Regions from separate parts of the Anaerostipes stercorihominis genome, predicted to be linked through region 2. Evidence: predicted binding sites of a transcription regulator. Region 2 holds the regulator's gene; each other region holds the start of a gene.

Region 1 (3,287 bases), on a different contig from region 2:
AAGATAATTCCCTCTTCCACTGCCGCTTTTGTAGCTGCCAGCGCATCTTCCATGCGCAGCTTGCTCTCTTTCATCTCTGTCTCTGTTGCCGCTCCGACACGGATTACAGCAACTCCGCCAGATAATTTTGCAAGTCTTTCCTGTAATTTTTCTTTATCAAATTCAGAAGTTGTCTCTTCAATCTGTCCTTTGATCTGACCGATCCGAGCCTGAATTGCATCTTTATCGCCTTCTCCGTCAACAATCACTGTATTTTCTTTTTCAACTTTGACAGATTTGGCACGACCTAACTGATCGATGGTTGCATCTTTTAATTCTAAGCCTACTTCTTCTGAGATTACAGTTCCGCCAGTTAAAATTGCGATATCTTCCAGCATTGCTTTTCTTCTGTCACCATATCCTGGGGCTTTGACTGCACATACAGAGAAGGTTCCGCGAAGTTTATTCACAATTAATGTTGTTAAAGCTTCACCTTCAATATCCTCCGCAATGATTAACAATTTCTTTCCGCTTTGTACAATCTGCTCTAACATTGGAAGAATATCCTGAATATTAGAAATTTTCTTATCTGTAATTAAAATATATGGATCTTCTAATTCTGCAACCATTTTTTCCATATCTGTGGAGAAATATGCAGATAAATATCCACGGTCAAACTGCATACCTTCTACCAAATCCAATTCTGTTTTCATTGTTTTGGATTCTTCAATTGTAATAACTCCGTCGTTAGATACTTTTTCCATAGCGTCTGCCACTAATTCTCCGACTTCGTCATCTGCAGCTGAGATTGCAGCTACCTTTGCAATCTGATCTCTTCCTGTTACCTTGCTGCTCATTTCTGCAATTGCCTCTACCGCTGCCTCTGTTGCCTTTTTCATTCCTTTCCGAAGAATAATCGGGTTGGCTCCTGCTGCCAGGTTCTTCATTCCTTCGTTAATCATTGCCTGCGCCAAAACCGTTGCGGTTGTTGTACCATCTCCGGCAACATCATTTGTTTTTGTGGCAACCTCTTTTACCACCTGTGCTCCCATGTTTTCAAATGGATCTTCCAGCTCAATCTCTTTTGCGATTGTAACACCGTCGTTTGTGATCAACGGTGTTCCGAAAGATTTATCTAACACGACGTTACGTCCCTTTGGTCCAATGGTAACTCTGACAGTATCTGCCAGCTGATTTACCCCTGATTCCAAAGCTTTTCTTGCATCAATTCCGTATTTAATTTCCTTTGCCATAATTTCTGTCCTCCGATTATACTTCTCTTACTCTACGACTGCTAAAATGTCATTCTGTTTTACAATAATATATTCTTCCTCTTCTAATTTCACCTCGGTTCCGGCATATTTGGAATAAATGACTTTCTGTCCAACAGAAACTTCCATCTTCACATCTTCGGTTCCCGGTCCTACTGCGACAACTTCTGCTTCCTGTGGTTTTTCCTGAGTTGCGGTTGTAAGTACAATTCCTGATTTTGTTGTTGTCTCTGCTTCCAACTGTTTTAATACAACTCTGTCTCCCAATGGTGTTAACTTCATACTCATATTACCTCCTAAATAATTTAGAAATTTGTCTTATTTTATCTTATATTGTTAGCACTCACCTTGATTGAGTGCTAACCCTTATGTTGTTAGTATAACACCGACAAAAAAAAATGCAACCCCTTTTTTATAAAAATTCAAAAAGGGACTGCAATTTTAACAGACAGTTTAGTTTTCCCGGGAAATATATTTTTGTGCATCTTCTCCGGTCTGTGTCGGAACTGTTTGGAAATAAACATGGACATTCTGGCGGATCATTTTATGGATGGATTCCATCTCTGCAGCATCACACGCCACACGTCTGGCTACCTTCTTTCGCTCTCCTCGTATTCCCATTCCTCCAATATTCAGCTGCGGAATTTGGATACCTCTTTTGATCAGCTCCTCAAATACAATCGGCGACTCCGCAAGAACAATTACATTTTCTCCCGGAAAAGAAGGCTGTTCTTTTAACTTTTCCACTGCGCGCTCCATTCCATAAACATGAATCACCATTCCTTTTGGAGCCATATCTTTGATGACCCGACTGCGGAATTTATCATTGGCAACCGTATCATCCACAATCAAAATGCGATTTGCATTGACTGCCGGCACCCATAATGTCAAAATTTCTGTGTGAATTAATCGGTCGTCGACTCTTGCTAATACAATGTTCTTCATTCTTCTTCCTCCTGAAATAACTTCCTCACATCACGAAACGTTTCCGGAGCCTGCGCAAGGGCGCTTTCACAAATTTCCCCGGCCGTTTTCCCTCCGTAACGCCCCATAATCACTTCCATCATCAAAGGAAGATTGATGCCGGTGAGATGGTACAAATCATATTTTTGCATCAGAGAGATCACCGCATTAAACGGACTCCCGTAAAACAGGTCGGAAACCATTAAAATCTCCTGTCCATGCTCTGTTGCCTGAATCTCTTCCTCGATACGCTCCCGAAATGTATCGACAGATTCCTCCTCTGCCAGCCCCAGCGCTGCCAAATTTTCCTGCTCACCCGCAATCATCTGTACTGTGTCAACCAGAGCCTGCGCATAAGGTCCGTGGGAAACAGCTATCACCTTCATACAATCTCCTCCCTTTTCCTCACATGTTAGTTTGGTTTATAAGAACTCTTCAAACTTACAATACGATTAAACACCATATGATCTTTGGTGGAATCCTTGGTATCCAAACAGAAATAACCGGTTCTCATAAACTGAAAGCTATCTCCCGCCTCAAATTTTTCCAGTTCCGGTTCCACATAGGCATTCGTAATGACCGTCAGAGAATTTGGATTGATATTGATCGTTCCATCTTCATTATATACACCTTTTTCCTCGTCTACAATATTTTCATAGAGACGAACCTCTGCTTTTTTGGCAGTCGGAACATAGACCCAATGAATGGTTCCGCGGACCTTTCTTCCGTCCGGGCTGTTGCCTCCTCTGGATTCCGGATCATAGGTTGCATAGACTGTCGTTACATTTCCATCCTCATCTGTATCATACCCTGTGCAGGTTACAAAATATGCATTCATCAGGCGAACTTCATTTCCCACATAGAGACGGCGGTATTTTTTCGGCTTCTCAATTTTAAAATCTTCCCGCTCAATGTATAACTCTCTGCCAAATGGTACCTGCCTTGTTCCCATCTCTTCATTTTCCTGATTGTTCGGCACGTCCACATACTCTGTTTCCCCTTCCTTGTAATTGGTAATTACAAGCTTGATCGGGTCAAGGATCGCCGCCATTCGAGGCCGCTTCAATTTCAAAT
Region 2 (3,287 bases):
ACCGCAGGAATACGTGTGGAACCACCAACCAATAAAACTTTGCTTAATTCAGAAGCTGACATTCCGGCGTCATTTAAAGCGGAATTTACCGGACCTGCGGTTCTCTCCACAAGACTTGCTGTTAATTCATCAAATTTAGCTCTTGTCAGATTCATGTCAAAATGCTTTGGTCCCTCTGCTGTTGCTGTAATAAACGGAAGATTGATATTTGTTGTTGTGGCAGAAGATAATTCTTTCTTCGCCTTCTCAGCAGCCTCTTTCAATCTCTGCATTGCCATTTTATCTGCGGATAAATCAACACCTTCCTGTTTCTTAAACTCATCTAACATATACTGTGTAATGACATTATCAAAGTCATCTCCGCCTAATTTGTTATCTCCTGCAGTGGATAATACTTCAATGACACCGTCTCCGATTTCAATGATAGATACATCAAAAGTACCTCCACCTAAATCGTAAACCATGATTTTCTGTTCGTTCTCATTGTCAAGACCATAAGATAACGCAGCAGCTGTCGGCTCGTTGATGATACGTTTTACATCAAGCCCGGCAATTTTACCGGCATCTTTGGTTGCCTGACGCTGTGCATCATTAAAATATGCAGGAACTGTAATAACTGCCTCTGTTACTTTTTCTCCTAAGTAGTTCTCTGCGTCAGATTTTAACTTCTGAAGTACCATTGCAGAAATTTCCTGCGGAGAATATGCTTTGCCATCAATGGTTACTTTATAATCTGTTCCCATATGTCTTTTAATGGAAGCAATGGTTTTGTCCGCATTGGTAACTGCCTGACGTTTTGCAGGTTCACCAATGGCACGCTCTCCTGTCTTTGTAAACGCTACGACAGACGGTGTCGTTCTCATTCCTTCTGCATTTGTAATAACGGTAGGTTTTCCGCCTTCCATAACAGCCACGCAGCTGTTTGTTGTTCCCAAATCAATTCCAATAATTTTACCCATGATTTATTCCTCCTAAGATATATTCTTTCATTATATCATTGATCTTATTCCTGATCTTCCACAGAACCTTTTCTGGCTTTTCGCCGGAACTTCTTCTGTTTTCGATCTTAGTTTGCAACTTTTACCATGCTGTGGCGCAATACGTTTTCTTTATACATATAGCCCTTCTGCATCTCTTCTACAACTACATTCTCGCCATATTCTTCATCTTCCACATGCATAACTGCATTGTGAAGATTGGCATCAAATTCTTTGCCTTCCGCGTCCATGGCGGATACACCCAAATCTTCAAAGACAGACATCAGCTGTTTATAGATCTGCTGAATTCCTTGCACAAACGCCGAATCCTTATCTTCCTCGGCAACCGCATCCAGCCCTCGCTCAAAATTATCGATCACGGGAAGAAGCTTTTCCAGCACTCCCATTGCTCCCAGATCATAACGCTGAACGGCTTCTTTGGCTGTACGCTTCCTTGCATTCTCAAATTCTGCCATCAGTCTTTGATATTTGTCTTTCCATTCGGCAATCTGCGCTTCCAATTCTGCATTCGTTTCTGATTCTGAACAATCCTCTTTGGCTTCCTCTTCGGATAAATCTCCTTTAGACTCCTGTTCTTCTATATTCTCAGCAACTTCTTCTGCGTTTTTTACCTCTTCTTTGATATTTTCTTCTTTTTTCATCCCTTCACTTCCTTTCTCAAGTACTTTCCTTAAAGATATCATCCAACTCTTCGGTAAGATTCTTTAAAGTTTTTACAACCTTTTTATAATCCATTCTCTTCGGACCGATAATTCCCACCGTTCCGGTTCCACCTTCTGCCAATTCATAGGTTGCTGTAACAATGCTGCAATCCTTCATGTTTTGTACCGGGGATTCTTCCCCAATATAAACTTGAATTCCATGATGGTTATGATCTTGATCCAGTGTAGAATCCACCAGCTTTGCCAGTGGTTTCTTCTCCACCAGCGCATTTAAAAGCTCCGTTGCACGGTCCGGATCTCCCAGTTCCGGATAACGGAGAATGTTCGCCGCTCCTCCGGTATAGATCTCCATCCGGTCTGCTTCGTGAATGGTCTTCGCAACTTCTTCCAGAATTAACTCCAATACGTCCTGGCGGATTCCCGCCTGTTCCCGCATCGTCTGTATCAATTCCAAATGAATATCCCGCAAAGACAATCCCTGCAAAAATGTATTCAACAATACATTCAGCTTTAAGATATCTTCATTTGACAAAGGCTCATCTACTGAAATCATCTTATTCTTTACAACATTGCCCTGTGTCACAATCACTGCCAAAAGATGTTCCGAATCAATCTGAGACAGCTGAACAAACTTTAAGGTTACGTTCTGATAATGAGGTGCGGATACTATTGTTGCATAATTCGTGCTGTTTGCCAGCACCGTAGCCACTTGCTTCAAAAGACCTTCCATCTTATCAACCTTCTGAATCAGAGCTTTTCTCTCCTCATTCTCACTTTCCCGTTCCATCATCAATTGATCCACATAGAAACGATAACCTGCATCGGAAGGAATTCTTCCTGCGGATGTATGAGGCTGCAAGATAAATCCCATATCCTCCAAATCTGCCATCTCATTGCGTATTGTCGCGGAACTTAATTTCAATTCCGGATGCTTGGAGATGGTCCTTGATCCCACCGGCTCACCGGTCTCAAGATAATTGGCAATAATCGCTTTCAATATTAACTTTTTACGATCATTTAATTCCATATCTTCGCCTCCTGTTATTAGCACTCAACTCCATCGAGTGCTAACATCTATGTTTAAAGTATCACTTTTGTTTTTTATTGTCAACCTTTTCTGAAGATTTTTTTGAATTTTTGTTCAATTTCTGTTCCTTTCCTCATAAACTCAAAGAAAGGAGGAAAAACTATGCACCAAAATACGAATCTTGAATTAGAACGAATCAAATTAAACAACAAATATCAGCAAATGAATTACAGAACTTCCTACACCGTCAACGAGGACGATTCCCCAACTTACTGGTCCTATTTAAAGCTGAGAATCGGATTTTCTGTTCTTCTTTTTTTCTTTATTGTAACATCTGTCAAGGCGTTTGATTCTTCCGAAACAAAAAAAGTACAAAGTATCATAAAGCAAATGGATCAGCAGGATCCCTATACCCAAAAAATTCTGCAGCAGATACAAACTTCTTTTACCAAAAAATAGAATTGGTCCGATACACAGATGTATTCCAACATTCGCGTATCGGACCAGAACTTAACCTATTTTATTCATCTACAATTTCTACCAAGATCCCCTGTTCTTCCAAAGAAGCCTTTGCCTCCTTGGGAATTTCATGATCGGTAA
Region 3 (3,287 bases), on a different contig from region 2:
TATGAATGGAAAAACACAATACATGATACAGTGATGCTCCGACATATAAAATCATTGCTTTGCTCCGATCTTCTTTTTCTGTTTTTTTAATTCTCGATAAATTCTTTTGATCCAAGGGGAATTCATGATCCTATAGGAAAAATCCGGATGTCCCTTCGCTCTTTTTTGCTCATCAAAAGCATATCGAAGTACCCTTGCAACAAAATCCGGTGAAAAAATCTGATGCGCACTGCTCTTATATGCTTTTTTCTCTGTAAATTCATCAAATTGACGCACAAAGTCCAGCATCCCTCTTTGGATTTCCTGAGAATTTCTCATACTGCGGATATCCGCCGCTTCTTCTTCCCATACTGCCAGACGATGTTCATATTCCCTGACATAAAAGCTGTGATCTTCTGCCATTGCCACTGCTTTTTCAATCTCATCTTGATGACTTTTTCTGATTTTGCGGGAAAATAGCAAATTCAGATTCCATACTTCTGTATGAATTTCCATACTTTCTTTGATATATTTCCCAAAATTTTCATCCATAGAAAAATCAACCACTGCACTGTTTTTTCGTATGATCCGGTTTAAATAAATCATCAATTCTGCATTCCGTTTGGTTCTGCGCTCTGCATAAAGAATTTCCACATGATCTTCAGGATACAGCAAAGAATAAACCTGACAAATGCTCTCGGCACAAGAGGGGAAATAAAGAGTATCAACTTTTTTCTCTTCTTTCTGATCCCGAATCAGCCGGCAAAAAGAATCTGCGAACATCCCTTCAAAAGCATAACCAAAGTGATACCCTCTGGATTCTGTCACTGTTCCCTGAAACAGCTGTTCATTGATAAACCGCTCAAAAAATTTTTCTTCCGCAAGACGATGCCTTCCGAAATAATACCGGTAAGGATACCGGTCCGGAGACATATAAAGCAAAAAATCCAGACTCTTTAATTTTGCAAATACATTGATTCGATTAGAAATCATCCCATACTTTTTCTTTTGAGGATTATATGTTTCCACCATTTTCCTGTAAAAAAAGTACCCAGTATGCCGCATTTTAAACTCCGATGCCAAAACAATCTTTTCAATATAAGGATATCCGCACTGCTTTAAAATTCTTTTATACTCGCCTTTTTCTCCCAGCGCGCCATTGTCAAACGCAATCACCTCAATCTGATTATAATGAATGGCATCCATCGCCTCTTTTAAAAATATATTTGTCCGGTAACAGCCCGGCATTGTCTCAAAAACTAACACTTGCCGAATCGGTACATAGACCTGCTCATGCCCTAAAAAAGTTCTGACATAATTTACTCCATCGTATTTTCCATAAGATCTTGTCTCCCACAGCTTTTCTTCCGGCATCCATTCTGATGCAAATACCATACAATTTCGCTCCTTTTCCTACTTTTCTAATTTTAATTATAAAAAGTAAAATTTATCAGAATATAATCTCCTTGTTAAATCTCGGTGAAACTCACAAAATATTTTTCCATTCTGTTAGCACTCATTTTAATCGAGTGCTAATTTTTGCTTGACTTTTATCAAGTTTGGTTCTACAATACCCTTTAGAAAGAGTTCTATTTGAGATAGAACACTTCCTTACCTCTCAAAAATTATGAATTGAACAATAAAAGGAGTGTAATGAAACTATGGCTGAAAAACATGGTAATTTGTCTATTAACAGTGAAAATATTTTTCCAATTATTAAGAAATGGCTGTATTCCGATCACGACATTTTTTTCCGTGAATTAATTTCCAATGGATGCGATGCCATTACAAAATTAAAAAAACTGGACATGATGGGAGAATACACCTTCCCGGAGGGACACAAAAACAGAGTCGAGGTTATCGCTGATCCGGAAAAGAAGACTTTAAAATTTGTTGATACCGGTATCGGTATGACAGCAGATGAAGTCGAAGAATATATCACACAAATTGCTTTTTCCGGCGCAACACAATTTCTCGAAAAATACAAAGATAAAACCGAGGGAGATCAGATCATCGGACACTTCGGTTTGGGATTTTATTCTGCCTTTATGGTTGCGGATGAAGTGCACATTGACACGCTTTCTTACAAAGAAGGATCAGAACCGGTACACTGGGAATGCGACGGCGGTACAGAGTATGATATGAAAACCGGTACACGTCAGACCGTTGGTACCGAGATCACTCTTTTCTTAAATGAAGAAAGTACTGAGTTTGCCAATGAATACCGCGCCCGAGAAATTATTGAAAAATACTGTTCTTTTATGCCGACAGAAATTTTCCTTTCCATCGAAGGAAAAGAACAAGAGTATGAAACCATTCCGGAAGAGGAATTAAAAGAGGATGATACCGTCGTGGAGCATATCCATGAGGAAGCAAAAACCGAAGAAAAAGAGAAGGAAGACGGAACAAAAGAAACCGTAGAGATTTCTCCTGCAAGAGAAATGGTAAAAATCCACAAACGTCCGGTATCCTTAAGCGACACCCATCCGCTCTGGATGAAACGACCAAATGAATGTACTGATGAAGAGTACAAAGAATTTTATCACAAAGTATTCCATGATTTTAAGGAGCCGCTCTTCTGGATTCACCTGAACATGGATTACCCATTTAATTTGAAGGGTATCTTATATTTCCCTCAAATTAATACCGAATATGATTCCATTGAGGGAACGATAAAATTGTATAATAATCAGGTATTTATCGCAGATAACATCAAAGAAGTCATTCCTGAATTTTTGATGCTCTTAAAAGGTGTGATTGACTGTCCGGATCTTCCTTTGAATGTATCCAGAAGCGCTCTGCAAAACGATGGATTTGTAAAGAAAATTTCCGATTATATTACAAAAAAAGTCGCAGACAAATTAACCGGTATGTGTAAGACGGATCGCGAATCTTATGAAAAATACTGGGATGACATCAGTCCGTTTATCAAATACGGTTTTATCCGCGACCAGAAATTTGCAGATAAAATCAAAGACTATATCCTCTTTAAGAATATGAATCATAAATATGAAACATTAAGCGATATGGTCCCGGCTCCTGCCAATGATGATGACGTCACAACACTTTACTATATCACAGACGAAATTCAGCAGAGTCAGTACATTCATATGTTCAAGGAACAGAATATGGACGCCGTCATCTTAAATCATAATATTGACTCCGCTTTCATCACTCAAATTGAACAGCAAAATCAGCACATTAAATTTAAACGAATTGACGCTGATGTAGAGGAGGCGTTGAAAGAAACTGTGGATGCCAAAGAATTAGAGGAGATTACCAAATCCTTAACCGATCTGTTCCGTACA

Evidence for each region. Region 2 encodes HrcA, which represses chaperone genes, less so after heat shock. Its sites were predicted from a motif close to TGTTAGCACTCNNNNNNNNNGAGTGCTAACA; they were not measured.
Region 1: a site for HrcA is predicted at 1,585-1,615, ahead of AC27EF_RS03605 (co-chaperone GroES). Genes of this name have one in related genera too.
Region 3: a site for HrcA is predicted at 1,487-1,517, ahead of htpG (molecular chaperone HtpG). Genes of this name have one in related genera too.

Annotation. Positions count from the first base shown of each region.
Region 1 is NZ_BAAJCL010000002.1:311,774-315,060, reverse strand. Features, by position in the region: gene groL (chaperonin GroEL) at 1-1,232, opposite strand, end outside; gene AC27EF_RS03605 (co-chaperone GroES) at 1,260-1,532, opposite strand; gene AC27EF_RS03600 (PTS sugar transporter subunit IIB) at 1,704-2,195, opposite strand; gene AC27EF_RS03595 (PTS sugar transporter subunit IIA) at 2,192-2,599, opposite strand; gene AC27EF_RS03590 (glutamine--tRNA ligase/YqeY domain fusion protein) at 2,626-3,287, opposite strand, start outside.
Region 2 is NZ_BAAJCL010000008.1:4,049-7,335, forward strand. Features, by position in the region: gene dnaK (molecular chaperone DnaK) at 1-959, opposite strand, end outside; gene grpE (nucleotide exchange factor GrpE) at 1,067-1,639, opposite strand; gene hrcA (heat-inducible transcriptional repressor HrcA) at 1,656-2,687, opposite strand; gene AC27EF_RS08600 (hypothetical protein) at 2,850-3,146, shown strand; gene AC27EF_RS08605 (DeoR family transcriptional regulator) at 3,208-3,287, opposite strand, start outside.
Region 3 is NZ_BAAJCL010000006.1:102,761-106,047, reverse strand. Features, by position in the region: gene AC27EF_RS07870 (polysialyltransferase family glycosyltransferase) at 1-55, opposite strand, end outside; gene AC27EF_RS07865 (hypothetical protein) at 52-1,374, opposite strand; gene htpG (molecular chaperone HtpG) at 1,641-3,287, shown strand, end outside.